3 regions of the Paenibacillus sp. FSL R5-0749 genome follow, and region 3 is predicted to be linked to each of the others. Evidence: riboswitches for the same ligand, from Rfam matches in the RefSeq annotation. Region 3 holds a riboswitch; each other region holds the start of a gene.
The links. Region 3 has a riboswitch for thiamine pyrophosphate ahead of MKY85_RS02335 (ABC transporter substrate-binding protein). Riboswitches for the same ligand answer to the same signal wherever they lie in the genome.

Region 1: linked by a shared signal. The riboswitch ahead of MKY85_RS17245 (thiamine phosphate synthase) and the one ahead of MKY85_RS02335 (ABC transporter substrate-binding protein) in region 3 are both predicted to bind thiamine pyrophosphate.
Region 2: linked by a shared signal. The riboswitch ahead of MKY85_RS04515 (ECF transporter S component) and the one ahead of MKY85_RS02335 (ABC transporter substrate-binding protein) in region 3 are both predicted to bind thiamine pyrophosphate.

The regions. Positions count from the first base shown of each region.
Region 1 is NZ_CP152005.1:3,914,697-3,925,682, forward strand. Features, by position in the region: gene MKY85_RS17225 (ThiF family adenylyltransferase) at 1-204, opposite strand, end outside; gene MKY85_RS17230 (thiazole synthase) at 201-968, opposite strand; gene thiS (sulfur carrier protein ThiS) at 971-1,174, opposite strand; gene thiO (glycine oxidase ThiO) at 1,171-2,406, opposite strand; gene MKY85_RS17245 (thiamine phosphate synthase) at 2,421-3,116, opposite strand; TPP riboswitch at 3,310-3,419, opposite strand; gene MKY85_RS17250 (ABC-F family ATP-binding cassette domain-containing protein) at 3,495-5,045, opposite strand; gene MKY85_RS17255 (hypothetical protein) at 5,183-6,166, opposite strand; gene MKY85_RS17260 (hypothetical protein) at 6,153-6,704, opposite strand; gene MKY85_RS17265 (hypothetical protein) at 6,701-7,099, opposite strand; gene MKY85_RS17270 (hypothetical protein) at 7,116-7,601, opposite strand; gene MKY85_RS17275 (hypothetical protein) at 7,664-9,730, opposite strand; gene MKY85_RS17280 (ATPase, T2SS/T4P/T4SS family) at 9,720-10,986, opposite strand, start outside.
Region 2 is NZ_CP152005.1:1,003,661-1,014,646, reverse strand. Features, by position in the region: gene MKY85_RS04550 (methyl-accepting chemotaxis protein) at 1-130, opposite strand, end outside; gene MKY85_RS04545 (MetQ/NlpA family ABC transporter substrate-binding protein) at 629-1,468, opposite strand; gene MKY85_RS04540 (methionine ABC transporter permease) at 1,552-2,223, opposite strand; gene MKY85_RS04535 (ATP-binding cassette domain-containing protein) at 2,220-3,029, opposite strand; gene MKY85_RS04530 (PQQ-binding-like beta-propeller repeat protein) at 3,161-5,464, opposite strand; gene MKY85_RS04525 (energy-coupling factor transporter transmembrane component T) at 5,565-6,359, opposite strand; gene MKY85_RS04520 (ABC transporter ATP-binding protein) at 6,334-7,872, opposite strand; gene MKY85_RS04515 (ECF transporter S component) at 7,909-8,502, opposite strand; TPP riboswitch at 8,768-8,878, opposite strand; gene MKY85_RS04510 (copper amine oxidase N-terminal domain-containing protein) at 9,045-9,998, shown strand; gene MKY85_RS04505 (pectate lyase) at 10,188-10,856, opposite strand.
Region 3 is NZ_CP152005.1:485,844-496,829, forward strand. Features, by position in the region: gene MKY85_RS02305 (TetR family transcriptional regulator) at 1-42, shown strand, start outside; gene nfsA (oxygen-insensitive NADPH nitroreductase) at 35-778, shown strand; gene MKY85_RS02315 (TatD family hydrolase) at 1,059-1,865, opposite strand; gene MKY85_RS02320 (ABC transporter ATP-binding protein) at 1,971-2,879, opposite strand; gene MKY85_RS02325 (ABC transporter permease) at 2,919-3,677, opposite strand; gene MKY85_RS02330 (thiamine-binding protein) at 3,677-3,967, opposite strand; gene MKY85_RS02335 (ABC transporter substrate-binding protein) at 4,192-5,232, opposite strand; TPP riboswitch at 5,452-5,564, opposite strand; gene MKY85_RS02340 (phospholipase D family protein) at 5,809-7,209, shown strand; gene MKY85_RS02345 (hypothetical protein) at 7,416-7,850, shown strand; gene MKY85_RS02350 (MFS transporter) at 8,211-9,446, opposite strand; gene serS (serine--tRNA ligase) at 9,835-10,986, shown strand, end outside.

The sequences.
Region 1 (10,986 bases), 3.3 Mb from region 3:
ATCACGATCCACGATCGTTATTTGCCCGACGCCTGAACGTACTAACGTTTCGGCAATTCCTGTTCCGAGTGCGCCAGCGCCTACAATTAAAACTCTGCTGCCCTTTAATCTGTCCTGGCCTTCCTTGCCAAGTGGCGCATACCTTTCCTGTCTGGAATACCGGTCGGCCTGCTCGGAGGAAATTGATTGTTGTTGATCTATCATGTATGAACCATTCCTTCCACCGGACTACTGGCCGCTGCATAACGCTTCACAGGAATCATGCCTGCCTCATATGCCAGTCTACCTGCCTCTACACCCATTCGCATCGCTCTAGCCATATTCACCGGATTTCCTGATCCGGATACTGCTGTATTCAACAATACACCATCTGCACCAAGTTCCATCGCATAAGCAGCATCTTTTGGAGAGCGCAACCCTGCATCCACAATCACAGGCACAACGGCCTGCTCAATGATGATCTCAAGATTATAGGGATTAATGATGCCTCTACCTGCTCCGATGGGAGAAGCGCCAGGCATTACGGCATGTACGCCAAGCAATTGCAGCCTTTTGGCCAAAATGACATCATCTGAAATATAAGGCAATACGGTGAAGCCCTTTTCAAGCAAAATTTCGCAAGCCTTGTACGTTTCAATCGGATCTGGGAGCAATGTCTTTCCATCTCCGATGACTTCGACTTTTATCATATCACAAAGTCCCGAAGCCCGCGCAAGCTCGGCGATCCGCACTGCCTCTTCCGCAGTGGAAGCCCCGGCCGTATTCGGAAGAAGCGTGTATTGATCCAGATCCAATGTATCCAGGAAATGCTTCTGGTTACGTTGCTCCAGATTCAGACGACGAACAGCAAAGGTTAAAACTTCCGTTCCAGAAGCATCCACAGCCTGACTCTGCACTTCAAAATCCGAAAACTTGCCTGTTCCGAGCAATAATCTGGACTCAAACGTATATTTACCAATGTTCAACATCATCAACCGCCTCCTACAAAATGTACAATCTCGATTCGATCGCCTTCTCTTAATGCCGTTGACTTGTGATACTCACGCGTTAAGATATGCCTGTTCAGCTCAACAACTACAGTCTTGACTTGCAGGTCAAACGATTGGAGCAGTTTATCCACACGATTTAATCTGTCTTCAATCTCCATCCGTTGTCCATTAACAATGATATTCACTGCACCACTCCCTTTCTGTTCAAACGCTCTGGATTCAGCGCTTCAATTCCGAGTTCTTCTGAGCTTTTGCCAGTGATTAACTCCGCGATAAGCCTGCCTGTTATCGCACTTAGCAAAATACCATTACGGTAATGCCCAAAGGCAGCGAACAGTCCAGGTATACTCTTGCATGCACCTATATAAGGCAGCCCATCTGGCGTTGCCGGTCTTACACCTGCCCACGCTCGCTTAAATTGCGCTTCTTTCATCCCGGGTACCCAGTGGGTAGCCGCTGTTAGCAGCTTCTGAACACCCTGTACAGAAACATTCAAATCCGTTCTGCCCGGCAGACTGGTTGCCCCGAGCCAAACTTCGCCATTGGCTTTGGGAACAATATAGACATCCTCTGCATAAACCGTTCTGTCAGGTCTGTACCCTGCATGTTCATCTGAGAACTGAACGGCAGCTATTTCTCCTTTTACCGACCACACAGGTAAGCTCAGATTCACATGTCTCATCAATGCTTCACTCTGTAATCCAGCCGCTATAACGACATGTTTGCACGTTACCTCACCGATCGATGTGGTGATCCCCTGCACGCCGTGTTCGTTTGCTTGTACACGTATACCCTGTATGTCCTCTATAAACCGAGCTCCCATGGCTTGAGCAGATTCCGCATATGCCCTAGTTAGATGGACAGGAAGGATTTCACTCTCGTATGGTCTGTAGTAGGCTCCGTAAGTATCTCTGTTAAGCCACGATGCCTCCTGTTGCACAACCGAACGATCCAACCACACCTCATCAGCAGACAAACCGGAATTTCGATTGTTCTTATAGCGGTTTAATTCACTGTATGATCGAAAAGGGGTCAAGAATCCATGGCGTTGCAGCCCAACCTCTACCCCACTAAGGGTATCCATTAGCACTTGTTGCTCAATAAGTAACTGTCTACTCTGCCTGCCAAGCTTAGCCATCAAAGGATGAGCAAAATCCTCACTATCTGGCGCCAGCATTCCAGCCGCTGCGCAAGAAGTGCCTCCCGCAATTGCGGAACGCTCCAGCAACAAAACATCCTGTCCCCGGGAAGCAAGCTCATACGCAATGGCACAACCAACAACACCTCCGCCTACAATAATGGTTTCTGCATGAATCTTATCCGGATTATCAGTTACACTTTTGCTTCTTGATTCCGTTTCAGAGTTCAGTTGATGACTGAAATGATTCCTGTTCTGACCCGTTACGATCTCATTCATCCTCTCATCTCCTTTCACCGGCTTAGACTTCCTGTAGCAACGATAGCGTGCCTTAGTGATGCAGCTGCCCGATCCGGGGAATCGCTCGACCATACATTTGAGATCACGGCAACTCCCTGTGCCCCTGTAGCGCGAATCGCTTGAATATTTCCCGGCTCTATGCCTCCGATCGCGATGACAGGAATGGAGACACCTCTGCATACTTCATCAAGAGCATATAATCCTCTTGGTTCTAGATCTGGCTTGCTGTTGGTCGCGAAGACATGCCCAAAGAAAAGGTAATCAGCTCCCTGTTCTTCAGCGATTTTTGCCTCATCGATGGAATGAACAGATACACCCAGACGAAGTCGCTGCATTTTGCTTATGACAGCAGGGTTGTATTTACGTATCGCATCTTGCCCCCAATGAACACCGCCATAAAGATCAATCTGTGAAGGCAGTTCTGAACCATTGATAACGATGCGACAAGATGGAATATTAACATTACGCAGACTTTCAGCCCAGCCGATCTTGCCTTGCCATGTAAGTTGTTTCTCTCGTATGTGAATATAGTCCACCCATGGCCAAACGTCCTTGGCTGCTTTTACAAAAGATGCTCGATCTCCTGCACCCGCAGATACAACATGCAATTCAAATGATTCGTGAACATGCTCATGGAAAATTGCGGTACCCTCCCTCTCCTTCCAGGCGTGAATGCTATGAAAACACAAAAAAAGCCACTCCCGTAGGGGAGTGGCTGCGTATGAATTATAGGATCAGATCACTGACTGATGCATACAGTTCATTTCGTGCAGTACAGCTAAAGGCCTATAGCCTTAACGTTATACACGCAACTGCATGTTTCAATTCGCTTAGCAGACGGTTGAAATCTTTTCGAGTTGCCGTTTGCTCACGTCATTCACTGAAACGCGCTCGCCACTTCCCTACGCTGGTATGATCCAGATCAGGTGCAAAGGGTCCGGAATCGCATTCTTCCATCTCAGCCGCATCGTGCGGCCCCCCTAGTGTTCATATGAAGTTGTAGCCTATGTTACCATAGACGGATTTTTTTGTCACCGTCATTTCTGTTAAACATGGTCTCAAATCATCTAGTTTTTCTCAGACCATTCTTCGACATTCCATGTTTTGGTGACCCAACCCTCGTAAAAATCAGGTTCATGAGATACCAGTAACACCGTTCCCTTAAATTCTTGCAAGGCACGCTGCAACTCCGCTTTGGCAGTGACATCCAAATGGTTTGTCGGCTCATCGAATAAAATCCAGTTGCTTTCGCGCATCAGGAGTTTGCATAAACGAACCTTGGCTTGTTCTCCACCACTCAGCATGTTGAGTGGACGAGTAATGTGCTCATTCTTTAATCCGCAGCGAGCGAGATGACCCCGGACCTCATTCTGAGTCAAATGTGAGAACTCATTCCAGACATCCTCGATCGGCGTGATATTTCCAGCACGAACCTCCTGTTCAAAATAGGCCGTTTCGAGATAATCTCCCAAAAAGGTCTTTCCACTCAGTGGAGATATTTTCCCGAGGATGGTTTTCAGCAGTGTCGATTTACCCACACCATTACAGCCTACAATGGCAATTTTCTCACCACGTTCAATCGTCATCGTCATTTTGGGCAGCAAAGGATAGGTATATCCAATTTCAAAATCAATGCCCTCAAAGACCGTTTTGCTACTCGCGCGGGCATCCTTGAATTTGAACGTTGGTTTAGCCGCTTCATCCGGGCGATCAATACGTTCAATCTTGTCCAGCTGTTTCTCGCGGCTCTTCGCACGACCTGAAGTTGAAGCCCGCGCCTTATTACGCTGAATGAAATCTTCCTGTTTCTTGATGTACTCTTGCTGTTTCTCGTATGCATCAATATGCTGGGCTTTATTCATATCAGCCATCTCCAGGAACTTGTTATAGTTCGCTGCATATCTCGTTAATTTGGCAAATTCCAAATGATAAATGACATTTACGACTTCATTCATGAATTCCGTGTCATGGGAAATTAAGAGGAATGCATGCGGGTAGTCCTTTAGGTAACGTGACAGCCATTCAATGTGCTCTACATCCAGATAGTTGGTTGGCTCATCCAGTAACAGAGCTGTAGGTTTTTCGAGTAGAAGCTTGGCAAGCAGCACCTTGGTGCGCTGTCCACCACTTAGAGCTGCGACATCTCGATCAAGACCAATTGCAGACAAACCAAGACCATTGGCCATCTCTTCAACTTTTACGTCAATCAGATAAAAGTCGCCCTGTTCCAGTTGTTCCTGAATATCGCCCATATCTTCCAGCAACTGCTCCAGCTTATCTGGATCTGCATCTGCCATCTGGTCCGTAATATTCATCATTTCTTTTTCCAATTCAAGCAACGGAAGGAAAGCATCCTTAAGCACATCACGAATCGTTTTGCCTGGCGTAAGCTTTGTGTGCTGATCCAGATATCCATAACGGACCTTAGGTGTCCATTCCACTTTTCCACTGTCTTTAAGCAATTTACCGGTAAGGATGTTCATTAATGTGGATTTACCAACACCATTGGCACCAACAAGTCCTACACGCTCTCCGGCGAGTAAACGAAACGATACATTTTTAAATAACGTGCGATCTCCAAAATTGTGACTCACGTTCTCTACTGACAATAAACTCATAAGATGAGGTTGCTCCTATCTATTAGACATTACTTTTATTATGGTTCCGAACCCCTATTCTAGCACAGGTCTCGTCTTTTCTGAAAGTAATGTAAACAGTTCAGGAACTCCTTCCAAGATTTTGTCATGTACGCAAGCTAACGATTAGAGCAGTTATATTCGAAATAGCCTTGTGCAGCTGCTTGTCTTCCGTCTGTGAACACCTCTTCGGCACGGTAACCATTACCACATGTGGAGGGATAGTAGTACTTGATACCCGTTAAAGGATCTACTCCACCTACGATGGCCGTTTTCTTCACAAGTCTGCCTCCACCAATCGCATAATTGTTGATCTTCTGGTCACCAACACCTATACCTTGGATAAAGGCCATAATTCCTGTATCGTTGATGGAGTTGTACCAATCTTCCTGTGCTATCAGGGGCATCGTAAATGTATAGGATACACCGTTCTTTCTGGCAAACTCATTATGGCGATTAATCACATCAGCAAGATCATCCTGCACAGAAGTCACAATCCGGCTTCGTCGAACTTGTTCAAATACGCTGCTATCTTGAAGTAAAGGAATCTGTGTGGTTGAAACCAGTTCTTTTTGAAAGCCCTCCACCCATCTCCCTGCGCTTGCGTCGTAGGCATAGACATAGTCGTCCAATGTAAAGTTAATACTGTTACCGTATGAATCTGAATATGTATAAGGTTTCTTGGGACTCCATACTTGCCTGAAAGAATCTTCCCGGTTACCTGTCAACTCTGTTTCTGTGGACATCATATAATAGCCATCGTAATCCAGAATAACCACGGCAGGAATGTAATTAAACATGTTTCGAATAGCTGCGGCATCATCCTGAATCCCCATATTCAAAGCCATCGTCTGAGTAAACGTCAACAAGGCAAGCTCCTTATCCGCTTTAACAAACTTGGTTGAATCATAACCTGCTTCATCACTTTGTTTCTCATTTTGATGCATAACTGCACCTGCATCCATCACTGCGGTTTGAAGTGCAGATCTGTATCGATGTCCAAGAAAGTTAGCCTCTTCGGCATCTTGGGTATGGAGTGAGATGATCCAGAAGAGCGGGAAGAAGATCAGCACGAATACTATGGATAGCTCAGTAATCTTCATTGAGGACCATACCTCCGTAGGTTACAAATACCGCTGAGGCCTGAGCCGTACCACTAAGCCATTCACGAATGAGCATGGAAGGTGTACGGTTTGTATTTTGGAGCGTCACGGTAAAAAAATCTCCTGTTGTCAACTTGTATCTTCGACCAGGATCATCAGCCGGAATCACACTTGAGGTAGGGAATAGTCTCTCTCGAATCTGAGCTGCATAATATCCATCCTGTACAACCTCGTACGTCCCAGTAAAACTATTAATGTTCAACGGGTCCGTATAATGAGGTACATATTTCTTATGTAAATGTTCCATCGACACCTCATACACATTGCCCGTCTGAGCCAGTTGCTCCTCAAACTCAGCCAACATTCGAGGTGAAATATACCCTTTCGTGCGGACTGCATCGACAAAACGTGTTACATTCTGTATAGCCGTCATACGTGCTATATCATCCTGCCGATCGGCTGTTTCAGCAGCTGGATACACATAGAGCAGAAGAACTGCGAGCAATACGGCAAGCAACTTGGATGCAGCATTAATCAATTCACACTGGCCTCCTTCCAAAAAACAATCTTGAGCAGTTCTCCAGTTTCATCTCGTATCAACTCTGGTCTGTAGGTAGCATCGAGCTGGACAGGAATAGTCGCTGTTTTGCTGACTAGTGTATCAATCACATATGAAGTCCCGTCTACCTCTACAGGTATGCCTGTGCCTGTCATCTGTCTCACGGTATGTAACACTTCCGCACCACTATACTGAGATGGTTTGGTGGTATGCAATGTTGTTGTCAGACGACCTTCCATGCCTGCTGTTGTTCGTACTCTGTCGTTCAATGAAGCTGATAAAATCTTAACATTCTGTTGCCCGTACAGGCAGGCTGTCATAAACAGGACAACCGCCGTACAAAACAACATAAGATGCTGGGTATTCTGGGACATGTTAAACCAACTCCTGTCAGGATTGCTGGAAGATTAGCCCTCTTACCACGTTGGAGCGGTCTTTTACAATAATGGCTTTGAATTTACCACTTGGATTGACATATTGATTGTCCTTTTCACTCATGGTCTGGTTAATAATCCCCACTTTATCGTCAGGAGCAATAACCGAGCCGTAGTCCGCGTTATTGAGATCCTGTGAAATGTTCAATTGGTTGCCATACCATTGACCCGCTTTATTTTTACCTGTAATGACTTGAATACCGAACTGATCCTTGTCCGCGTATTTACGCAGCGCATTAGTTACCTGTGATCCACTGATCGTTGTTCCGTCATACACCGTGAATGCAGCCTGAGACAGCTCGGTCTGAATATCAGCAAAATTGTTCTGCGCCGTCTTGGTTGCTTCCTGAGCCGAAATAAATAACAGAACTACAATTGTGATCAGAGCGATTGTCAAAAATATCCCTGCTGCTACCTTTAAAGCGCTTGATGCATTGTTCATGATAAATCCTCCCAAGTTATAAATTATTAATATATTTCAGACTGTCACACAGAAGAATTGCGCTACAGTTTCTGAATTTGTTCATAATAGATGTTCATCTGCAGGAAGCTCATACCGACCAATGGTATGACCAGGTACAAAAAGATTAGGGCATACATGGGAGCAAATCCGATGGTTCTCCCCCAGGATGCTTTAACATCAATCATTTTGCTGTACTCCTGCTTGCGTTGTTCAAAATAAAATGCCATCATGCTCTCAAGATCATCAAAGGCTTCACGTATTGAGATTTTGCCAAGGGCAAGCTGCAATTTATCAATCAGTCGCTGGAATTCGGGCAAGCCCGCCTCTTCCTTTAATTGATCAAGTGCAAGCTCTGGCCCATGTTCAAAATGCAACAAACACTTTTGCAGCGGACGCTTGAAAATGACGGCAAATCTATTAAGCCATTCCAATATCTCCTCGACTGACATCCGATCCATCTCACGCAGAATGGATATCACTGTCTGAAATTGATAGATTTCATGCCGCATATCCAACTTTCGCATTTTCCGCTGAAATAACATGAGCCATATGGGCATGTAATACCCTGCTACACCGATGAGAATTGCTATAATCATTTCCCACCAGCGTACATATTGCTTGTTATACACCTCAAGTTTCTGCATGATGCGCATGATGGTCTCACTCTGGGTATCATGGTCCAACTGAACGGGAGATAACTGCTGTAACGCGTTGGAGACTTCTTCGTATGTAGCTCCTCGGTTCATCTCTACACTTTCCAGCACGGATTGATCCAATGCTGTTTTTTCCTCGGCTTTCCTGAGATCCGCTTCAGCCATTGCACCAAACATTCGATCATCCCGGATTGGATCATGCAAGATGTGGTTACGTTCAACCTGGTGCAACAGCAAGATGCAACCCAGTGTAAGGACCAAACAACCTGCGAATAACATCACTCGGCGAATGGCGAGCCATTCGTATTTCAACTCCGAGCTACTCTCCCTCATAAGCCGTATCGTTTGGCTGTACTGTACACTGCCAGGTTTCGCCGCAAACAACATCGCCAATTTCCGGATGAAGGTCTGCCTGTATAGAAACTGATCCAACCATGAATGCTTATGTCCTGAGCGGTAACGAGTTTCATCGTATTGCTGGAGCCTCTGCAGAAGCAAATAAGCAAGAATGATGATGACATAAATTGATATTTTGGTAACAAAACCAATCTTGCTGCGATAAAATTCATCCATCGTTGGAAAACTGACTCTGGCCCAGCGTTCAATTGGAGCGGTGAATAATACCGGGGCAAGCGCGATGATATTAAGTCCTTTAAGCAGGTAATCCAATTTGTCACGCCGCAAAATCTCCAGATGAATCTCCTGTGTCAGGTTCCCCAGTCCCTTAAGATAGATAGACCCTTGTTCTCGGTCCTTATCCCCGAACTCCATGACCATATAGGAAACGCCGGCGAAGCCTTTGAGAAAACGGTTGGGTGCCACTTCATAGTAACGCTCAAGTGCTTCATTCGGATCTGGAGAAGTTAGAGCTTCATAGATCAGTCTTACCTGTTCTGCTGCTTCTCCTGTACCGGCTTCAGCCGCTTCATAAAGTGCTTCCTCAACCATGCCATGCTGGTGATACCGATGTCTTACATCTGCAAAGAGATCCAGCATCTGAACCAGCAACCGTTTCTCCATACGACTGAGGCACATATCCAGCACCAAGCTGTTTAGCACCACAGCACAGAGCACGGACAATATTACAAAAGCGATACCCGGCTGCAGAAGGAACAGAATGACACTTATGCAGCCATAACCTCCGAAAATAATGAGAACCACTGTCATTGTCAGTCTCCGAAGTGAAGGCTCATCTCCCACATGCCGAAATGAAATACGCTTCTGCACTTGTAGAATATAGGCAGATAACAGTGGGACTTTCATTCCCAGGCGGTAGAACTGCAACAAGAGTGACCCCAGTCCCTTGAAACCCTTCGTTCCGGGAGTTAGAATAACCCCGGATGGACTTGTTGGACCACCTCCTCTGCGACGTAATACATTTAAAACCAGAAGTGTGATCAGCAACCCGCCCGCACAAATACCTAAGACGAGGAGCAGAATCCATTTAATTGTCATGCGGATCACCCCAGTGTTGCTTCATAAAATGTCCAAATTTCTCGGCATCCTGCAATGTCATCTGTTCTCGCATATCCAACATGCATTCCGAGGAGATTGGAGCTGTTGCTACATACTCTCCATCTCTGTACTCCACTACATTACGAAATGTAAAACCTGCCCTCTCTTCCACGCTGTCACCTTGATTCGCGCGAGGAAGACATTCCGTAATACGTTCGATATATCTTCGTCCCTCAGCATCTTTCTTCATATGAACATCGAAATTGATGACACTCACAACCTGCTCCTCAGCAATATGCTCATGTTGAAACATGCCTGTCTTGAGTAAGGAATTACGAAGAGAGAAGACCAGATCACGAAACGTTTTGGCATGGTGGGTAAACAGGGTGAACAGACTGGCAACCTGAGACATTTGAATCATCCATGCGGCCACTTCATCACTCGCAACCTCACCAAGAATATTGACGGTACCATCCGTTTTTTTCTGCAAATCTAGCCCTTGTTGACCTGAAATGTGCTCAGTTTCTCGGAAACTCAAAATATTACGTCGGCTATAGATCCGTCTTAATTGAAGTTCGAACGCCATCTCCTGCACCCGAAGGGTGTACGATGCATAGATGTGTTTGACCATAGCCATAAGTAATGTCGTTTTACCAGAACCCTGTGCTCCGGTTACCGCTGTGATCCGGCTTCCTTTCATCAAATATTGAAGCAATGTAATTGGTAGATCTGCGTTGTTACCCGTAATTAATTGCTCAAGTGAAGCATTCGGAATGTCGAACTTCCGGACGAAGAACGCCCACGATTCTGCAAAAGGAGGTCTGACAACAACCACACGGGAACCGTCTTTCATCTCATTCACTTTGTATCCACTTGCTTCTGACAACTGTCCCGGATAATTGTATTTGTATATATTCTGGCATACCCTTTTCAGTTCACGGATGCTGCCGAAGGACAGAAAAGGTAGATGAATGGATTTCCCTTTATAAAAAATCCAGACACTCTCCATGCCGCTGAGCGGTTCTTCATGTGTATCATTCTCCAGTCCTTGCTCCAACAGATCATTCCATGATGCCGGTTTCTGAAATCCAATATCATGAACAGTATCCAACATACCGCTGACACCACCACTAACGCCGTCAATACGTTGGTCCCTTATCTCATCAACAACGGAGAACCCTTTGTAGTGTTGGTAGATACGCTGCACGATGATATCTGTCTTTTCTCTGAACCCAAGCACTCGATATTCGCACTCA
Region 2 (10,986 bases), 520 kb from region 3:
TGTTATACGATAAGATTCCAATACTTAACGAAGGAATGGCCAGGAAAGCAATAAAGGACACCACCAGCTTTGTCTTAAAGCTCTTATGTATCTTGTTGAACCAGGTCGGTTTGCTATTGTTTTGGGACAATTTTCTCTACCTCTTCCAGATTAATTTTACAACCTTCCAATCGCTGTTATCCCCCAGATTTTTTTAATTCCCCTTTTTCAGGAACATCCGGTGATAGCTTATGCTTCCGATGCAGCTTTCTTTCAGAAAGCTTTTAGGCGACCGCTTCGCTTTTTTAGTTTTTTCTGTCCTCTCCGTTTTCGTGTAAATGATTAATACATCTTATATAGCTTTTATATAGCTCTCATAGAGTGTAAACCATCTTTCTAAAAACTAGGTCTCCATTTTTGTAAAAGACATTTTTCACGCTCAAAAAGACAATAAAATCTCTTAATTTATAATCCTAAAGAACTATTTTCAAACAAATTATACAAAAAAACTATTAAATAAAATGTTCCGGGGATATGACCTAATTGTTAACTTTCTAAATACTTGTTAATAAGCACGTGAGGACAAAAAAAAAGATCCAAGCGTTATCGCTTAGATCTCAAGACTATTCACGTTGTTCTCACGTATTCTCTATTTAAATGCCGGGATAGCGATATCTGCATATTTCTCTTCGAAGAAGGCTTTGACCTCCGGGCCCGCCATACGTTTAGCCAGCTTCTGGATCGCTTCGGAGTCCTTATTATCTTCACGGGCAACCAGAGTGATGGCAAAATGGGAATCATCCTTCTCGGTTAACAGTGCATCCTTTTTCGGTGTAAGACCGAGCGGACTGGCATAAGCAGGTGTCATGGCTACCAGATCAGCGTCATCCATCATGCGTGCAAGCATCAACAAGTCCACTTCCTCAAACTTGAAGTTCTTCGTATTCTCGGTGATATCTGCCTGTGTAGCGTTAAAACCTACGCCTTCTTTCAGCTTAATCAATCCGTTCTGCTCCAGCATCACAAGAGAGCGACCAATGTTGGAAGGATCGTTCGCAATGGCGATCGTTGCACCTTCTGGCAATTCCTCAATCGTTTTGTACTTTTTGGAGTAGCCGCCGTAGATAGCATTATAGATGGGCTGCACGGGCACCAGGTTCGCATTGTTTGCTTCATTATATTGATTCATGTAAGGCACGTGTTGGAAGAAGTTTGCATCTACTTCCTTGTTCGCGAGTGCTGTATTCGGTTGAACGTTATCCGACAATACAACAACTTCCAGATTGACGCCATCTTCCTTCAAGAGTGGTTTAACAATATCCAGTACGTCTGTCATTGGCGGAATCAATGTGGCCACTTTCAGTGTAACTTCTTGTGCAGCTTGTGTATCTTCTTTCGTTCCTTCAGCCGCAGGTGTTTCTTCTTTTTTGCCACAAGCAGCTACGACAAGCATTACTGCAAGCAACATAAGCATCATTTTTGCTTTCATTGTATGTCTACCCCTCATCATATAATCTGTATTGGTCTTCCTTGTTACTGCACTTTCTTCAATCATGTACCGTGTCACTACGCTCAGGATCTGCGATCCAGCCAGCGGGACAATCTGCTGCCTGTGAATTGGATCATCTGTACCAGGATAATCATAATGATGATCGTAAATACCATGATCTCCGTTTCGAAGCGCTGATAACCGTAGCGAATGGCAAAATCTCCAACCCCGCCGCCACCTACAATGCCCATCACCGTCGAGTAGGAGATAAAGCTAATCGTAGCTGTGGTGAGTCCCAGTACAAGGCCAGATCTTGCCTCCACATACAGGAATTTCACCACGAGCTGCATCGTCGATGCCCCCATGGATGATGCAGCTTCAACCACGCCCTTCGGTACATCCAGCAACGCTTGTTCCACGAGTCTGGCATAGTAGGCAATCGCAATGACCGAGAGTGGAACGGTTGCCGCCAGTGTACCGATCGACGTTCCAACGACGATTCGTGTGAATGGAATCATGAAGACAACCAGCAGTAAGAATGGAAACGAACGAATGATGTTGACGATACTGCCGAGTACAAAAGACAACGTTTGATTCTGATACCGTTGTCCTCTCCGGAATAAGTACAGAAGTGTACCCAGAGGTAACCCGATCAGAACAGCCGCTGCAATGGAAATGCCTACCATGACAAAAGTCTCTCCGATCGCTTGCCATATCTCATGCTGATACTTCAGTACAGATTCAGGTAACCTCATGACTTGTCCCCCTGTTCTGTCTGACGGAACAAAGACGAACCTGCCATCCCATATTCATCACCCGCAAGCAAGGAGGTCAGCAGATCCGGCTGCGGAGCGGGAATACTGCTCACTTCCGCTTCAGTCAATGTTCGTACGAGTCGCCCATCCTTCATGACGGATACCCTGTGACATAGTCTACGAGCCACTTCCATCTCATGCGTCACGACGACAATGGTCACGCCCAGCGTTTCATTGATATGACGTAGCACATCCAGTATGCCATTCGTAGTCTGTGGATCAAGCGAAGAGGTCGGTTCATCACAGAGAAGCACATCCGGACGACTGGCGAGTGCGCGTGCAATCGCCACACGTTGCTTCTGTCCTCCGCTAAGCTGAGCAGGATATTGACCCGCTTTGTCTTCCAGTCCAACAAACCTAAGCACCTCAAGTCCACGCTCGACTCGCTGTGTACGGGACATCCCGGCCAGTTCCAGCGGCATACAGACATTGCCACTCACCGTCCGATTACTGACCAGATTGAAGTGCTGAAAGATCATGCCAATGGACCTTCGTGCCAGACGCAAAGTGCGCTCATTCATCTGGGTCAGGTGCTGCCCATTCACAACAACCTCACCCTCATCCGGCTTTTCCAGACCATTGAGCATCCGCAGAAGCGTGGATTTGCCTGCGCCACTCGAACCGATGATGCCGTGAATTTCGCCTTGTCCCACTTCGAGCGACACCGAGCTTAACGCTTCGAATCCCTGATCTGCACGGGAACCGCGCTCGTTATAACGTTTGCTTACACCATATAATGAGATCATGGAGAGTCCTCCCGTGAATGATCATGCATGGTTCTTCAAGAACACATGAAGAAAGCCCGCACAGCCGATAACCGGAGCGCGAGCAATCCTGTTCATTTATAATAAATCAACATCCCTGATGAGACAAGCTTTTAAGGTGAGATTGCCTCCTGAAGGCGGCTGGCTTCATACACGCGAAAACGTCCGTTGGACGAACCCACATACACTTCATTGCCGATCCGGTTGATCGTTCCGTTCTTCGCATCCCGGTCGCGATGCTCCGGGTTTCCCATCGCCACGTCATGTACACGACCTAACAAGGCTCCATTGTTTTTATTCAATACCAACCAATTCTCATCCATGGGCAGCAGCAACTGATCATCAATGACCAGATAGCTCCCCTGATTCGTGGGATACCTGAGAGTGGCAACCGTATCTTTGGCATTCCAACGCGTCTCCCCCGTATCATAATTCAAAGCCGCGGGGTAACCATTTTTAATTACATATAACTGATCATCTTCCACCAGTCCTCGTTCAATTTTGCCCTTGAGCGTCCACCGTGTTTTGCCTGTCTTGGCATCGTACAGGGTGGTTGTAAAATCTTCATACTCTCCGTAATGGTCGCCGTTTTGATTCTCACGGATCAACAGCATGCCATCATTCAGCTCCTCCAATCTCTGTCCTACCCGAGCAGGAAATTGTGCAAGCTTTTTCCCCGTGTTCAGATCAAGCAGCAGCCACTGATTATCTAACGATAGCCATCTTCCAGCATTCCTGGTTACAAAGGGATCCAGACGTTCAATTCCATCAAAATATGGATCATTCCCAAGTTGTTCTATAGTAGATCGCTTGGCCTTCAAGCTCCATACAGTTCGCCCTGATTGCGGATCGGCTGCAGTCAGCTTATTCTTTTCCCAATACAACACATAAGGGTCATCTGCACTCTTGTTCAATAATTCATAACCTTTCGCGAGTTTTCGCGTCCACAATGTTTTTCCGTTTGCACTATCCAGTACCGTCAACCAACTGTTGCTTGAGCTATCAACAACCGGGCTATCCACGACCACAACGTTTTTCGCAGCAGTGATGCCATTTAGTCTAAAATTTTGCTTAGGGGTGTACGTCCACGTGACCTTCCCGCTCTTCAAGTTCAGATGACGAATACGATCCACGTATTTTTTCTTGTCAGGGTCATAATCATTGTAGATTGTAACGTATTGGCGTGCTGTATCCACCTCAGCCTGCTGTCTTCCAAAACCCCCATTAATCCTCCATAATTTCTGGCCCGTATGACGGTCAAGGGCATATATGGAACCTTCGTAGTAGCCCCCGCTAAATCCACCGTCATCCCCCTTCATCAGGAGTACATCATCCGTGGCTACCTGTAAAAAAGTGTAATTAATATTCCCCTGGTTAGTCCAGACCGGTTTCCAAGGGATTGTCTTCGGCAGCGTTGTGCCGTACATTTTTGTCGTAAACCCATATTCATCCGCCCGACTGATATTCCAATCAGAAACGACAGCATTTCGATCATGCTGTGGTAGATTCCAGCGAGTTCTGACCAGCTTGCCATTCTTGTTGAATGTGACCAAAAATTGTCCATCTTGCCGCTCATATCTCCAGGTCTGTCCAATACTCATTGCATACCCTGTATCATTTAGATTGCCTGAACCCTCTCTCCAATCGGGCTCGCCTAACCACTCGGCCACTTGTTTGGAGGTGGTTGCCTTGTTCAGCTTAATATCCGTCAAATGACGAATAACCGAGGTCGGTAGCGATGTATTCTGTTGGAACCAACCATCAGCCACATTCTTCCTCTGCTCTAGAGCCCCTGCCTTGATCCAGAAGAGTCCTGGCCGATACGTGGAGGATTCTTTACTCCAGGTTCGTGGAGCAATGGAGACGCCATACCATCCTTTCCACTTTGCAACAATAACAGCTTTACTTGTTAGCGCTTTCTCAAAAGTCCAGGTTGTAGCACTGTCTGGAGCCAGATACAGCTTGCTGCCCGATTGGATCTTGAGACTTTGCGGAGCTGTTTCCGTCATGCTTCTGCTCTCCTTCATTGCATACCAACTTGGCAGCCAGAAGTCTCCATGATCGGATGACTTAAGCTGCAACCACTCGCCTCGAACCGATGCCAACCTATACTTCTCGTTTTTTGTAGTATAGTATTCAATCTTCATTTGGTCAGGAGCCACACTGCTGTCCCTCCTGTTTTGAAACAGGGGAATATCATTCATGAGCGTAACGGAGTCTCCTTGTTTGTAGGCCAACTTTGTTGATAAGGCTTGGGGACTTGCTCCCAAAGCTTGGGGCGTTGTAACCGAAGCTTGTCCTCCAAGCACTACCTTTTGTGAATCAAGCATCATCCATCCCGTCAACAGTACAGCTGATAATCCAGTCATGGTAATCCACTTGTACCCCATCCCCTGCCAGTCAGGACCCGTCTTCACTCTCGTTCATCCCCATCCATTAGAAGTTATTTCCATATAGACGTTGTGCGCAGGAAAAAGTTACCGTTTACCTCAATATATTTCTCTCTATCTCCCAGTATTACCTTACATCTACCATCGTAGCATGATAAGGAAAGGTAATCCCGATGTAATAAGCAGCTGTTAAGGTGAGGATATAATAAAATACAAACCACAGATCAGCTCGGGAATAGCCCATCTGAATGTAATACGTTCGGCTCGCCCCATCCGTGAATCCCTTCGCTTCCATCGCTACCGCCATTCGCTGTGCACGACGAATGCTCTGTGCCAGCAGAGGAATAGCATAACGCTTGAGTGTACCATACACGTTCCAGTGCGAACCGCGCTGCCTTGTTCCACGAATACGAATAGCGTAACGGAGCGTCTGGAATTCATCCAGCAAAATGGGGATCATGCGCATCGCGGCCAGAAAGCTATAGGCATATTTTGCAGGAAGCTTCCACTGCTGCATCAGGGAATAAAATAGCCGTACTGGCTTGGTCGTAAGACCAAAGAGTAACCCAGCCGCGGCCATAGTCAGCGAGCGAAAACCCAAGTGTAGACCGCGATAGAAGCTCTCTTCGGTGATGTGAATCAGCCCCCACTTATACCAAGTGGTCTCTCCCTTGCCAAACATCATCATGCCCGCAGACGTAGAGATAAACACCAGAATGAATGGTGATGCGTACAGAATCAATCTGTACCACGGATGGCCTGTCCAGCACAGTAATAACATCATTACCACCGCAACATTGGCCATTACATTCAGATTGTGAATAAGGATAACGATGACAAACATCAGTGTCAGAATAATCATCTTCAACCCCGGATTAACGGAATGAAGCCAGGTTTCACGATGAGGAAACGACAGTTGCATCACTTAACCTCCCCTCATCCACCGACCAGATTCGGGTGCAATATCTTTTTACAATTTCACGATCATGGGTAACCATAACGATAGCTGTTCCTTCACGCCGCAATTGCTCCAGTTGTGCTAACATGGCGAACGTATTACGGGCATCCTGTCCAAAAGTGGGTTCATCCAGCAACAGAATTCGCTGCTCTCTGACCAATGCGGACGCCACACTCAAACGTCGTTTCTGCCCCATCGATAATTGGTAGGGATGGCGCTCGGACAAGTCGATTAGTCCAAATTGATTCAGCATATGATGAGTCCTGGCATGTCTTTCTTCCGTTGTAAGCCTGCCCCCCAGCAATGAGAATTCCACTTCTTCCGCGACGGTGTTGGTTACAAATTGAAACTCCGGGTTCTGAAAGACAAACGCAATCTGATCTGCAAGCTGTTCCGTTTTGCCAGAAGGCTGACCGTGCACCTCATAATGACCTGTTGTTTTCAGGATATTCATCAGAGATAACAACAATGAACTCTTGCCAGCTCCATTGGCTCCGACAATACCAATCCAATCTCCGTGCCATACCTTGGCCTGTTCCACCTGAATGAAAGGTGTTTTTCCACGCCATCCAGTGAACTGCTGCAAGTCCAGTGCAGGCTGATCGGCTGACGATACAGGCGATAAGGATGATACATGAGATACGGGGAAAATCTTCGTTGCATCAGATAAGCCAGACGACTGCTGTGCTTCCAAGCTTGAGGTCCCCTGATTCTCACACGCTTGAAGCTCTCCATAAGTTCCCTCTTCTTCTTTTGTTACCCTCTCCTGCTCATGCTCTTCCCACACGCCTGGATACCAGATTCCATAATCCCTCAACTTGCTCCGTTCATCCGTGAATACCTGCTGTGCTGGCCCATCCGCCACAATCTTTCCTTCAGGTGATAAGACAATGATGCGGTCGACCATATCTACAATCTCGTTTATTTTGTGTTCAACGATGATGATCGTTTTATCACTGGCGATCCGTTTGACGGTATCCCACACCTGGGAAGTCCCCTCATCATCTAACAGTGCCGTGGGTTCATCCAAAAACAATACCTCCGGGTCCATGGCAAGCATCGAGGCAATCGCAAGACGTTGCTTCATCCCCTGAGACATGGACTGGATCAATACACGGTTCTGTTCCAAGGATAACCCCACTTGTTTCAGATAATATTTAATCAGAGCAGGCATCTCTTCACGCGGAATACTTCGGTTTTCCAGAACAAATGCGATCTCTTCATCCGTAAAGGACATGCAGAACTGGGTATCCGGATCTTGAAAGACCACTCCTGCTTTGACGGGAACCTGAATATCATCACATTTCATCGGAATTTCAACCGAACGAGGCATCAGACCGCTCAAGATTTGTAATAACGTCGATTTACCGGAGCCACTTGGTCCAAGCAGCAGCACTTTCTCCCCTTGACGCACAGAAAGAGACAAGCCTTGAAATACCAAGGCTTTCTCTCCCGGGAACTTGCATCTTAGATTCATCACACTTACCGCCTGCGAATTCCCATCTCCGCTCATCTAATCCAACGCCTCATAATCCTGTTTGGATACCGGTCTGAGGGAACGTGTTACACCAGTCAGTTCCAAAGCTTTGGCGAGGTAATAAGCAAACACTCCTGCAATCAGGATGCTTCCGATGAAGCGAAAACCGATGAATAACGTATAATTCCAGGCCGAGAGTGAATCGATATAGCCATACTGATAATCCAGCAAAAGCGAGGCCGCTGCGGCTCCAATGGCTGCAAGACAAGTGACAAACAGATTGGTTTTACGATACAGGAATGCTGCGAAGAAGATCTCGGCTCCCAATCCTTGCAACAGACCATACACCAGTGTGGACATGCCCCATTCACTGCCCAGAAAAGCACTTACCGTTGAAGCCGCAACCTCGGCCAAGATAGCCACGCCTGGTTTACGAATGATGACAAATGCAAACGTGCCCGCCATAAACCACATGCCGTAGATCATCTGCTCCGCATGAACGCCGAATGGTTTCATCAAGTCATACGTAGGTCCCCATATCTTGTAAATCACCCCAAACACCACTGCGATTACGATGGTTACCAGAATATCCGTTAATTTCAATCGTTTGTTGCCTGTTGTTGTTGCCATGTTCTCTACGTCCTTCCTCTGTCCCCTGTGGGGTTGTAAAAGTGTGTGTTCAAAAAGACTGGTTGAACAACCTCTAAAAATAAACAAAAAAAGCCTCCCCGGTTCCGGGCAGGCCTAACACGCAGTATACAATCCTCACAATGATGTATTGGGTGGATGTCGAAATACGGAATATCAACCATCCCTCTCCGCCCTGGCAGATACACCACCACAGTTCAAAAAGGTCTGTTGTTCATCCACGTTCATTCCCACAATTCACCCTTACATATTGCAAATCCATGTTCTCTACGCTGGCATTACCCAGATCAGATATACGGTCAGCGGCACAAGGCCACTCTCTCAGCCCAACTTCATTGAGCTCCCGGTTCACTTATTTCATTGCTTCTAATGTACATCAGATGGGTATTTGTGGCAATCCCCAGAAGTATCACCATGCTTCATTTGGGGTAAATGAACAGGGGATATCTATTGCACACTTTCCATAATATGAAACATTTAGGTTATGTAGTCCGTCTGAAATACTAGAAGGGAGATTGATAGTAATGAAAATGTACAACTCTGCTTGGCAGCTCAAAACATGGAAAATGATCCTTGCCGCTTCGATACTTACCGCAGGTACGGCACCTGCCTTACTCTCATCCACTGTGGCGGAAGCCGCGGCAACTGAACCTAAACCGACAGCTTATATTAACAATGTTCAAGCTCAATATGAAGTTGTCATCCGGCAGGGGACCATGTACGTGGCATTGACTGAGCTTCAATTCCTCGGCAACTATACGTTTGGCTACAATAACAAAACAAAAGAGATCAGCATTAGCACAGGCAGCGATAATTATGTCCTTAAACCTAATAGCAAGACAATGAAGAAAAATGACCAAAATGCAACATTGTCTTCCGCCCCGATTCTGGTGAATGGTAAAGCGATGCTTCCGCTCCGTGCCATTGGTGAGGCTTTTGGTACGAAGGTGCAGTGGAATCAGAAGGCCAAGGAAGCCTACATTTACACTACCGATGCTACGATTGTAAAAGAATATAACAGTTCTGATCTGACTGTGGCGCGCGAAGCCGCACTTCATCTGCCACGCTTCTCTGAACTCGGACAAACACGTCTGGATATTCGCAACCCTCTGGGTCCGGTGGATTCCTCCATTAAATACATTTTTGAACAAGGCAAAAAAGATCGTTTCTTCGTTGTGGAGGATAACGATCTGGTCAGTTATTATGTTCTTAAAAATGGAAGTGCACTGCTGCAATGGCAGGCAAACATCAGCAATAATGCAGGAACTATCGGTGACCTGTTCTTTATTAAAACCAAAGCCGTGGCTGAAGCAGGAACTCGTCCTTCCGTAGCAGGTCAAACACTCGTATCATTCAAGTACTCTCGCATGCTTGAGGAAACCTCATATGAGGTCATAAACAAATTGGGCTCCACGGATACCGGTTCCGTTGCCCCCGAGCATGGCAAAGTCATCGTTGAGGTTCCAGGAGAGAAATAATATGTGCCTCCACAATGAAACATTACTCAGCAGAACTATACTATGGTGACATCTGCATTACAAAGAGCGTTCCTCAAAGTCAGTGTGACAATGACCTTGGGACGCTCTTTTTTTGGCGTTATATTCCGGCTTACTTCCAAATTAAGTGGAGCTTATATTTTTAACAACTCCAGCGATTGAGTCTCTCGTTTAATATTGGACATTGCCGGATTGACTGGTTTTACCTGAAGCAAATCCCTTGAACAGGGTTGGCACTTTGGAATAGCGGGTATTCGTAATTTTCCCTTGAGATACACTGCTATCTGTACGCATAATAGCATCTTTCACATTGGAAATATTGGAGTTATCCAGCGTCATGTTAACTGCGAAGGTTGTTCCACCATTTTGACGTACCAGCTTGCCGATATCATCTGCACGGAAATTTTTGATGTTAATCGTTCCGGCTGCATTGATCTGGAATACTTTATCATAGGCCTTATACGCCGCACCGCCGGTAATGTTGACCGTTCCGGCCGACTTCAATGTGAGTGCATCCTCACCCACATCCTCCCAGACTACATTCGATATATTACAGTTACCATAACAGTGAACACCATCGGCAGCAGGGTATCCGATATTTACATTTTTGAGGGTAGCCCCTGCCTCCAGACGAAATACCGGTTTCTGATTCTCTGCTTGAGACCCGTCACCCAATGTGGAAGGATTGGCTACAAATGTTTTGCCTTGACCGTCATAAGTCGTGCCCGCTGGAACAATAATCGTTGAATTAACAACTGTAGGCGCAGCAGCAGCCGGAACCGCACCAAATATGGAAGCTACCAAACCAGCAGACAACAACAACGTCAACATTTTTTTCATTACTTTATTCCTCCCTTATTCTCTCGTTATTGGATCGTGTACAAGCCTGGGCTTGTACTGAAAGTTCGCATGAGGTGCACCTCTGCCTAACTCACAACCTAATCCTACCAAATAAGGAAGGTAACTAGAA
Region 3 (10,986 bases):
GAGTTCGTACTTCGAGGATTGGGAGTGAACCGCCATGAATGAAACCATTGAGTTGATGATGAAACACCGCTCTGTACGAAAATTTAAGCCTGACCCGGTAAGTGATGAGCAGCTTGCAGCCATTGTATCGGCAGGGCAGATGGCTTCTTCTTCAAGCAGTGTACAAGCTTACACCGTGATTGCCGTGACTGAATCGGAGCAAAAAGCCAAGCTGGCTGAATTGGCAGGCAATCAGGCCTACGTCAATGAATGTCCCGTGTTTCTCGTGTGGTGTGCTGACCTATATCGGCTGAGTGATGCTGCGAAACGTCATCTTCCTGAGAAGGAATCGTATGCCGATTCGACCGAGAATTTCATGGTAGCCACGATTGATGCTGCTCTGGCTTCCCAGAATGCCGCTCTTGCAGCCGAATCTCTTGGCTTCGGAATTGTATATATCGGCGGGCTTCGTACTCGGATTGAAGAAGTCGCTGAGCTGTTGGGATTGCCGGAAGGCGTATATCCGGTGTACGGCATGTGTATTGGTGTTGCAGATCAGGAAACAGGAATTCGGCCACGCCTGCCATTGAAAGCCGTTCTGCATCATAATCGCTATAATGCCGAGCAGAGCCTTCAAGGTGTTGAGCAGTATGATGAGACTACAACTGCGTACATGAAAGAACGGACCAATGGAGAACGAACGACCCCATGGTCCGAACTGATGGCGAAGCGCCTGACTGAGCCGGCACGGTTGCAGGTGAGACCGTTCCTGGAAGGCAAAGGATTCCTGAAGCGTTAAGTTGAACGGAAGGTAGTTACACCTGCTACTCCGATGACAGAACAACCCTCCGATCGCTGTTATCCCCAGATTTTTCAATCCACTTTTAAAAAGGTGAAAATCTGGTTATAAAGGCGAACGCGTTGCTTCCTCGGGTTATTTCTGTCCTCTACGTTCCTGTGTAAAAATTTTGTTCAACTTATATCTATGTAAATTAGAAGTCAGTCGGGGAAAAGTCGACTGGCTTCTTTGTGTTGTGCTGGCAGGGCAAGCGAGTGCGCTTGCTTCTACCAGATTGTAATCAAGTTAAGCCATAGAAACGCTTTGTATTCTGATAAAAGAGACGGGCGGCCCGGTCGGTTCCCATGCCGGTGATCTCACTCCATGCTTGAATGACTTGTCTGGTCATTGCAGGGTGTGTCATTCGTCCCTGAAACGGCCCTTCGAAGGGCCAAGGGCCGTCGGTCTCGGCCATGACTTGTTCTGCTGGATATTGCCGGGCGAGTTCACGAATCTCATCTTCATAACGAATATCCGGCGTGAAAGAGATGAAATAACCGTTGTCTGCCATGCGTTTTACCGTTTCGCGGGACCCTTTGAACCAGTGGAAATGAGCACGTCGGAAATGATTTTGCTCCAGCAGATCACAGACGATATCCGCATCTTCGTATACAGCATGAAGGACAAGCGGTTTGTTGTGCTTTTTCGCGAGTTGGATGAAACGTTCAAGCAGCTCGATATACCCGCTCTGATCGAAGCTCTTTCCTGCTTGCTCAGCCTCCAGTCGATTGTAATAGGGAAGGCCGACTTCTCCGATAGCTGTGGCTTGTCCCATATGCTGCTCAATCCATTGGAAGAACAGGTCCATCTCTGCGGTGGATGGCAGTTCCTGTTCCGGATGGAAACCGAAGGCCGGATATATAGTGCGTGGATATTGATTAGCAAGCTCCAGATTGGCCTGGGCAGAAGCCAGATTCATGGATACCGCAATGACCGCTTCCACCTGCTGAGACGAAAATGATAGCAACATCTCACGTTGTTCATCAGGGGTATACTGATCCAAGTGAATATGAGCATCGATCAATGGTGCAAAAGCTTGAGAATGCACGAGGGAATTCCTCCTTGTGTTCCTATATATTTTAACTATGTTACGCAGAATTTCTTGTGGTGGATCACCCATTAAAGGAAAATAATAACTTTAAAACCCGCGCTATCAAGATAGGCGGGCTTTCTGCTGTTCTTCTCTCATCCACTGTGCAATCTGCCGTTTACGCTCCAGAAAGGCGGATTCCTCCGTAATTTCTTCTCGTCTAGGGCGATCAAAAGGAACATGTACCTCATGCAACACCGTTGCAGGCCGGTTGGATAATACATAGACCCGATCCGCAAGCAGCAATGCTTCTTCGATATTATGGGTGATGAACAGCACCGAACGACGGTTCTGTTCCCAGATATCGAGCAGCCAGCGCTGCATGTCGCTACGTGTGAGTGCATCCAGCGCGCTGAAGGGTTCGTCCAGCAGCATCAACTCCTGCGGACTAAGCAGGGCGCGCAGGAATGCAGCGCGTTGCTGCATACCGCCCGACAGCATATGCGGGTATGCCTGCTCGAATCCGGCAAGACCCACGCTACTTAACCATTTTCGAGCCTCCGCAAGTGCTTCAGCCCGGGGAGGAGTATCCATAGCTACTTCACCAGCAAGCAGTACATTGTCTTCAATGGTACGCCAAGGGAAAAGGGCAGACTGTTGTGGCATATAACTGATCCTGCCACGTTGGCCCGTAACATCGTGACCGTTCATGAGCACTTGCCCTTCCTGTGGCTTCAGCAGACCACCGATGATATGGAACAGGGTGCTTTTGCCACAGCCGGATGGCCCAACGATAGCGACAAACTCACCTTGCTTCACAGTCAGGGACAGGCCGTTCAACACCGGTAGCCTGCTCCGTCGTTCACGAAATGATGCATGAACATCCACGACGTCCAGTGCAGGTGGAACCGAAGCAGCAGTCGTATATGTCGGTAGCCCGGAATTAGTCGAGTAAATTTTTTCACCGTGCTTTGGTTCCAATGTGCGTGCTCCCCGTTCAGGCTGGACGTGTTCGTCCTGTTGCTGATTCATATGCTGATCACTTCCTAATATATAGACTTACATGCTTTGTTATCGCTTCTGTGGCCGCCAGCGCACGAGCAGCTTCTCCAGCAGCGCGATGAGCAGGAAGAGCAGCAAGCTGAGCGCAACAATAATCATGATCGCCACGAATAAGCGATCTGTGCGATAAGCTGATTTTTGCAGCATCATATAATAACCAATACCCTTGTCTGCACCAATCCATTCGGCAATGATGGCGCCCATCACGCTATAGGTAGCGGCGATTTTGATACCGGAGAATACTGATGGTAGTGCATGGGGAAGCTCCAGCTTCCAGAAGATATGACGACGTTTGGCACCAGCCATGCGCATATAGTTCATCATCGCTGCATCTGTACGGGTCAAGCCGTCCATGGCCGCCACCGCAACGGGGAAAAAGCAGACTAATATGATGGTAATCAGCTTGGGCAACAGCCCGAATCCGAACCAGATTAACAGGAGCGGTGCGAGCGCGATGGTCGGTATATTTTGACTAAGAATAAGTAAAGGATACAGGGCTGACTTGAGAAAAGGAACCAAATGCAGCACCATTGCAATCAATAATCCAACCGCTGTTCCAGCGGCGAATCCGATCAGCGTTAACTGAATGGTTGCGGAGGCATGCATGCCCAGTCGCTCCGCTTGGGATGCCGCTTCGCGGGCGATATCGGACGGTGCGGGCAGCATCCATTTCTCGATGTGGAACAGGGATACAGCTCCCTGCCATATCGCTATAAAGAGAATAACCGCCACGAAGGGCGGCCATACACTTTTGAAATAGGCATTCATTAGCGGTACTTCTCCGTCAGGGTATCCATGCTGAAGCCAGTAGGGCTATGGGCGATTTTAATCTGGGAGATGATGCTTGGGCTGCCAGCCTCGACGAGTACTTCGTGCATTTTGCGGACAACCTCCAGCAGTTCCTCCAGTTCCCCTTCCATCGTGGTGTCGAGCGCGTTCACCTGATATTTTAGGCCGGATTGCTGAATAACTTCAATGGCGCGATCTACATAAGGGTAAGAGTTCTCGCCATTTGGCGTTTTTGGAATAACCTGAATGCTAAGTAATGTGCTTGCCATGAGAGATCACGGCTCCTTTCGTGATATATAAAATGAACTAATGACGGTTACACTTGCCACTTCGATGACAGAATAACCTTCCAATCGCTGTTATCCCCAGATTTTTTTGATTCCCTTTCTCTAAAGGGAAAATCCGGTGATAAAGGCGACCGCTTCGCTATTTCACGTTATTTCTGTCCTCTCCGTCCTCGTGTAAATATTAAGTTCGTTTTATATGAGAAATTTTATTGGGGTAAAAACGCGTTCGTATATGCTTTGCTCACGTCGACCTGTTCATCCAGCAGTTTTTTGCTAAACATCCAGTCAGTGTAGTTCTGCCACACTTCCTGTTTCTGTTCTCCCCAGCGTGGGGCGTCATCCGTGTACTTCGGACTCAACCATTTCTGGCTTGCCAGTACCAATTCCTTGTCCAAATCCGGTACAGCCTTGATTAGAATGTTTGCGGCGTCTTCAGGATGATCAATTGCGTATTGATATCCTTCTGAAGTGGCTTTCAGGAATGCTGTCACCAGCTCAGGATCGTTCTGAATGGTCTGCTCGTTCGTTACGAGCACAGGCGTGTAGTAATCCAGTGCATCTGAATAATCCTTCACATATAACATGTCGATCGGTTCCCCGCGCAGTTCAGCTTCAATCCCCGTCCAGGCGTAGAAAATCCATGCAAAATCAATATCCCGTTTCACAGCGGTGAAAAAGTCGGCATCACCCATGTTAATGTTTTTCACTTTGGATACGTCGGCGCCTTCGCCTTCCATAATGGATTGCATCACGGCTTCTTCCACAGGGGAACCCCAGCCGCCATAGGTTTTGCCTTCAAAATCTTTCGGTGATTTAATATTCCGATCTGCCGGAGCAGCAAATCCGGATGTATTATGCTGAATAACCGCTGCGATGGAGACGAGTGGAACCCCTTGTGTACGGGCTTGAGTTACACTTTCCTGATAACTTACGCCAAATGGCACTTCATTGGAAGCAACCATCGTATCGGCGCCGCCGGCACCTGGCTGAACAATCTCCACGTTCAAACCTTCAGCCTTATAAAAACCTTGATCTACGGCCGCATACAAGCCGGTATGATTCGTATTTGGTGTCCAGTCGAGCACCACTTTAACATCCTTGAGGGCTGCGTTGTCACCTTCATTGCTGCTCTCCGTATTCGTGCTGCCGTTCTGTTCAGCCGGGGCAGCTTCTTTACCGCCACATGCGACCACAGTCACCAGTAGTACACATAAGAGCAACAGTCCCATTGTTTTACGCCATTTCATCTGTGATTCTCTCCTTCGGTATGTCCGGCCAGTGGCACGGGTACTCCTTGGCTTCATATCCAAGCTTCTTGCATAAATCGACAGATTTATACCAGCTATGATCCGGATAACGTCACTTTTTTTAGCTCTCTGGCTATATAAAAGAACATTAAAAAAGCGCCCCGTAATCCGGGACGCGTGCAGGCGTTAGAGAGGTGGCGTTCAGCCATAGGGCTGTGCCATTTCGATATACTCCGATTCCTACGCTGGCATGATCCAGATCAGGTCTAAGGGTTAGTATCTTGGTGGGATACACTCTCAGCCGGCCAATTCCGACTCCCCTGGGAAACTATGAAGTTACGGGCATTACTAGGTGTAATTATAGGCCAGAGGCCCAGTCGTGTCCAGTCAGGAACTGGATGGGAACGGATTTCCGGTCATCGTCTATTTGCTTCTAAGCCGCTTCGGTGATTAGTTTTTGATCGTTTGGCCTTGAGCCGAGCAGCTTGATTCATTTAAACAACATAATTTAGGTACAAAAGGAGATAGTACTGCTATACCAATAAATACTTTTACATAAAAATGGGGGAGTACTGAATGATCCTTAAAACCATAATCGCAATGATTCTGTGTTATAGTGCCTACATTTTTTTCACAGCCTACCTTTTATTTTTGGTTCCGTCTCCATCTGCTATTGAAAATACGGATATGCAAAAATCGTTAACAAGAGGAAGTACAACAGATCGCGTAATGCTCCTGGAGGACGGCTTTCAATCGGGTCAGGTGAGAATCCAGACCATTCGAGAGGCAAAAACAAGCATCGACCTGGCCTATTACTCCATTCAAAAAGGAAAAACATCTCAGCTTTTTTTTGCTGCTTTATTCGATGCGGCTGATCGGGGTGTTCAAGTTCGAATCATTTTAGACGGGATTTTTCACAGCATGCGCGGAGGATTGCGTGATATTCCAGATGCCATTGCAGCTCATCCCAATGTCGAATTAAGATATTATGAACCACTCCACCTATTTATGCCATGGACATGGCATAATCGTCTGCATGACAAGATCCTTCTTGTCGACAACACATATGGAATCATTGGCGGCCAAAATATTGGTGATAAATATATGGCATTGCAACCCCCAAAAGACTATGTTTTTGATCGCGATGTCCTTGTTTACAATGCAAACGATAATACGAACAGCACGGTTGTTGAAATGAAACAATATCTAGATCAGTTATGGAACCATCCATTCACCAAACCAGAAAAACATGCAAAACGTCAGCATCATGCAAAAGGGTTAAAAGAGCTGGCTCAGCTGGCTGATTTATATCAAAAAGCCCAGGCTCAGAGTGATCCTTTTGTGAAAGTGTTGCCCAAGGAATGGGTTCGAGGAGCTCTTCATTCCGACCACGTTGCTTTCATTCACAATCCAATTAAAAGGCTGTATAAAGACCCCATCATGTGGAGGACATTTGTTCATTTCGCCAATGAAGCAAAGTCGAAAGTGTACCTTCAGACGCCATATGCCATTCCCACCAAGAAAATGGAGAAAGCCGTACATCTGTCGATGAATCCAAAAGCAGAATGGGTCATGCTAACCAATTCAATCCAACAGACCCCTAACCCTTTGGCTTTCGCGGGATACTTAAGCTCTAAAAAACGGTTGCTTGATACCAGTCTGGCCATATATGAATACGAAGGCCCTTATTCCATACACGGCAAATCATTTGTCATGGATGATTACCTCAGCATGGTTGGTTCGTATAATCTTGATCCCAGATCTGCCTTCCTCAATACCGAATCCGCTGTAGTCATTTCCGGTTCTGCATTTGCCAACCAACTAACAGAGGCTATGGATATCAAACGTGCACATAGTACACTTGCGGTTAAAGATGAACATCCAGCAGAATCTACGAATCAGAAAGGCTCTGTTTTCAAACGAATAGCAATCACAGCGTTATCCAAACTGTCTTTTCTCTGGAAATTTATGTTGTAGAAAAAAACGTATTCTCTTGAGCTTAACTTTTTCTCCGGTTTATCAAAACTTGAAAATCAGATTTGTTCACGGAATGTTCACTTATGTGGTGGGGGTCATCATCTCTATAATTACGAAGGTAAACAGAGAGGATGAGAGAATTGCCAACGAGCAAGAAGGAACAAATTATTTTCGGCTTAATGATGTGTACAGGAATGGTCCTGGTGATGATGACTTTCAATTTGTGGCACACTGGGATACTTGGCAAGTTGTCCCCGCTTGAGATCCTGTTTCAATTCCTATTGTGTTTTGTCATCGCTTTTCTGGTAGAGTCCTTCATTGTTGGCCCAGTAGCGAGAAAAATTGCATTTTCCTTACCTTTTGACAAGTCCAACAAGATCCTTGGTGTGCTGGTCATGTCATTTTTTATGGTGATTGGTATGGTTCTGATCATGTCCTTGTATGGAATGATCTCGGCGTATCTTGCGGACCAATTAAATGGGGTATCCGTACTTGGTACGTACCTGCATACAATCGCTCGTAATTTCAGTCTGGCACTTCCATATCAGTTGATCATTCTAGGGCCGCTCGTACGATATGTATTCGGTAAATTCATCAAGAGCAACGGGCCTATAATGCCTACTGTTAACAAAAGTGTGTAATTCCGATGGCCTTAAAGTATTTCCTGGGCAATCTTGTGCAAATGAATAGATCGTAACGAATCGAGAACACTTTATTAAGTCGGTTCTTGGGGAATGAAAAATCTAACGAATCTTAGCGGCGTTAATATGCCAAAAAAATGCAACAAGACCTTGATTTGAAGCTAATTATCTACAATAACTTCTCTAAGGTTCGTTAGATTTCGAACATACAGAAATGGAGCAGAATAGCGTGTGCTGGGTTCGTAAAAAACAGAGTAACGCTACCAAAAATGTCTACCGTCAAGTCATGACAGTAGACATTTCGATTTCTTTAATAGGTAATTCTGATTCTATCGCTCTGGACTGTATCACCCATAGCTGTTAAGTCGCTGGATCGACCAAATGTTTGTTCTGCCACTGGTACGTGATCACGCTAATGACAAGCAGGCCAACTGCAAAGATAGCAAGCATCCATGCGGATTGATTAACCGCCAGATGATCAAGACTCCATCCCGTGGTCAAAGGCAAAATGGCACCGCCAACCCCACCTGAGGCAATCAAAATGCTAGGTGTGGATTCTTCGGTTCCAGGCAGCAGTTTACTGGCGAAGACTAGGGCAATCGAGAAAATGCCTGACATGGCAAGTCCGAGTAGCAAGATGATGAGAAACGCAGACCAGATTTGGTCTGTAAATGGAAACACCATTAACAAAAGCACAGATGCAAGACAACTGTACAGCACATAGACGCGGTACTGGAATTTCTCTGCAATATATCCCGCGAAGAGTCGTCCTACAGACATGGCAATCCAGAAGCAGGTGACACTAAGCGCTGCTCCGGCTTCCTTCATGTTCATTTTCTCAATCAGGATCGCTGGCATGAAGTTTGCAAGGCTCATCTCGGTGCCAACATAAAGGAAGAAGAACAGGACGAACAGAACCAGAAGAGTCAGGTTGCGTCCACGATAGGTTGGGCCGGGTATACGGGTATCTGCGGAATGCGGTTCACCTGATGCACTGGCAGTGTGAGTGTGTCTCGAAGCATCGGCTGGCTTCCGTCGCTCCAGAACCTTGTCCAGCTCACCGAATGATCCTTTCGCCCAGAAAGCAAAGGTCAGCGCTGCGCAGATCGCAACAACGAGAAAGGATAAACGCCAGTATCCGGCAGCAATCAGACCGCTGGCCATGAGCGGCATGACCATCGCTCCGATCCCGAATAACACTTCCAGTCGGCTCATGGCAACAGCCGTATTGTCTTTGATTGCAGCGATGATAATGGTGCCAATGACAGCTTCAACCATTCCGAATCCGAAACCGGCAGCGGGTGCGATGACGTACATCCAGCCCCATGGCGGCAACAGCATGTAGGATAATTCTGCGATACAGAGCAATGCTGTCGCGATTAACAGGCCTCCCCTTTTACCAAAGCGTCGGTTCAGCCACGGAGATAACAATACACCGCCCAGGAATCCGGCAAATTGAGCGAAGATCAATGTCCCGCCCTGGCTATAATCTTTGCCGTAATGTTCCAGTGCAACGGGCAGAATGGAACCAAGCACAACGTGGGCAAGTCCAATGAGGAAATAGGAGAGACACCCGATCCAAAGTAATTTTTTCATAAAGAACTCCTTCTACATATATACATAAATTGAGGATCACAATAAAGCGCAACCATGAAGACAAAGTCTATCATAACAGGACAGGTTACGTTGTGCCATGAATTCCTGATCGATACAAAAGGTTGCAATCTGGTCTATCGTTCGTATATACTGAGACACAACAATTACAGATCGGACCATGCCGTTGATGAGCATCCAACTCGGAGGCGTTTTCGCCAGGGGAGCGATATTTCCCCAAGTTAACCGGAACCGCCCGTTATCGCGGACCAAGAGGCTGGAAGCAGGATATCCTGATTCAGCAAGTTGGGTGGCACCGCGAGCAGAGCGCTCCTCGTCCCAAGGGATGAGGGCGCTCTTTGTATTTTTACAGCCAAAGGAGACGGTGACCATGTTGGAAATGAAGTGGATTCGGGCACACGCAGAAGAGGTTCAGGCGGCAGCAGACGGGAAAAAAATCAAGATTAACATTCGCACATTGCTGGAGCGGGATGAGGAACGCAGAGCACTTTTGCAGGAATCGGAAGAAGGGCGCAGATTACGCAATACGTTATCCGCAGACATCGGCAGACTCATGCAAGCCGGGAATCGGGAAGAGGCCGATGGTTTGCGGGCGCAGGTGAAACAGATCAATGAACAGTTGGAACAGGTGGAAGCGAAGCTCGCCCCTGTGCAGGAGGAAGTAACCAGGCTGCAATGGCTGGTACCTAATATCGTATCCCCGGATACCCCGAAAGGCACGTCGGATGCGGATAATGTGGAATTGCGACGTGTGGGAGAGGTTCCAACGTTCGAGTATACCACCAAAGATCACGTGGAACTTGGGGAGTTGCATGATCTGATCGATATTCCCCGTGGCGTTAAGATTGGTGGTACAAGAAGCTATGTATTGAAAGGCGCTGGCCTGTTATTACATCGGGCAGTACAGCAACTGGCGCTGGATCTGTTGCTGAAGCACGGCTTTACACCAATGGAGGTTCCGCTGATGGTCAGGGAGGATGCGCTGGTGAACACCGGATTCTTCCCAACGGGTCGGGATCAGGTCTACGAACTCAAAGGGGAGAACAAGTGGCTGGTGGGGACTTCTGAAGTGCCGCTTGTCTCGTATTATGCGGATGAGATTGTCGATGTGAAGGAGCCGGTGAAGCTGGCCGCGGTATCGACGTGTTTCCGTAGTGAGGTTGGCTCCGGCGGACGTGATGTACGCGGATTGTACCGTGTGCATCAGTTTGCCAAAGTCGAGCAGGTCATTCTCTGTGCCCCTGATGCGGAAGAATCGGAGCGCATGCTGCAAGAGATTACGGGACACGCTGAGGAATTGCTGCAATTACTTGAACTGCCGTATCGTGTTGTCGCCGTGTGCACCGGAGATATGTCGCAGAAAACGTACAAACAGTATGACATCGAGACCTGGATGCCGAGCCGTGGTGCATATGGGGAAACCCATTCGTCGTCGAATCTGCATGATTTTCAGGCTCGCCGTTCGAATATTCGTTGCCTGGATGCCGAGGGTAAGTTGGCCTATTGTCACACGCTGAATAAT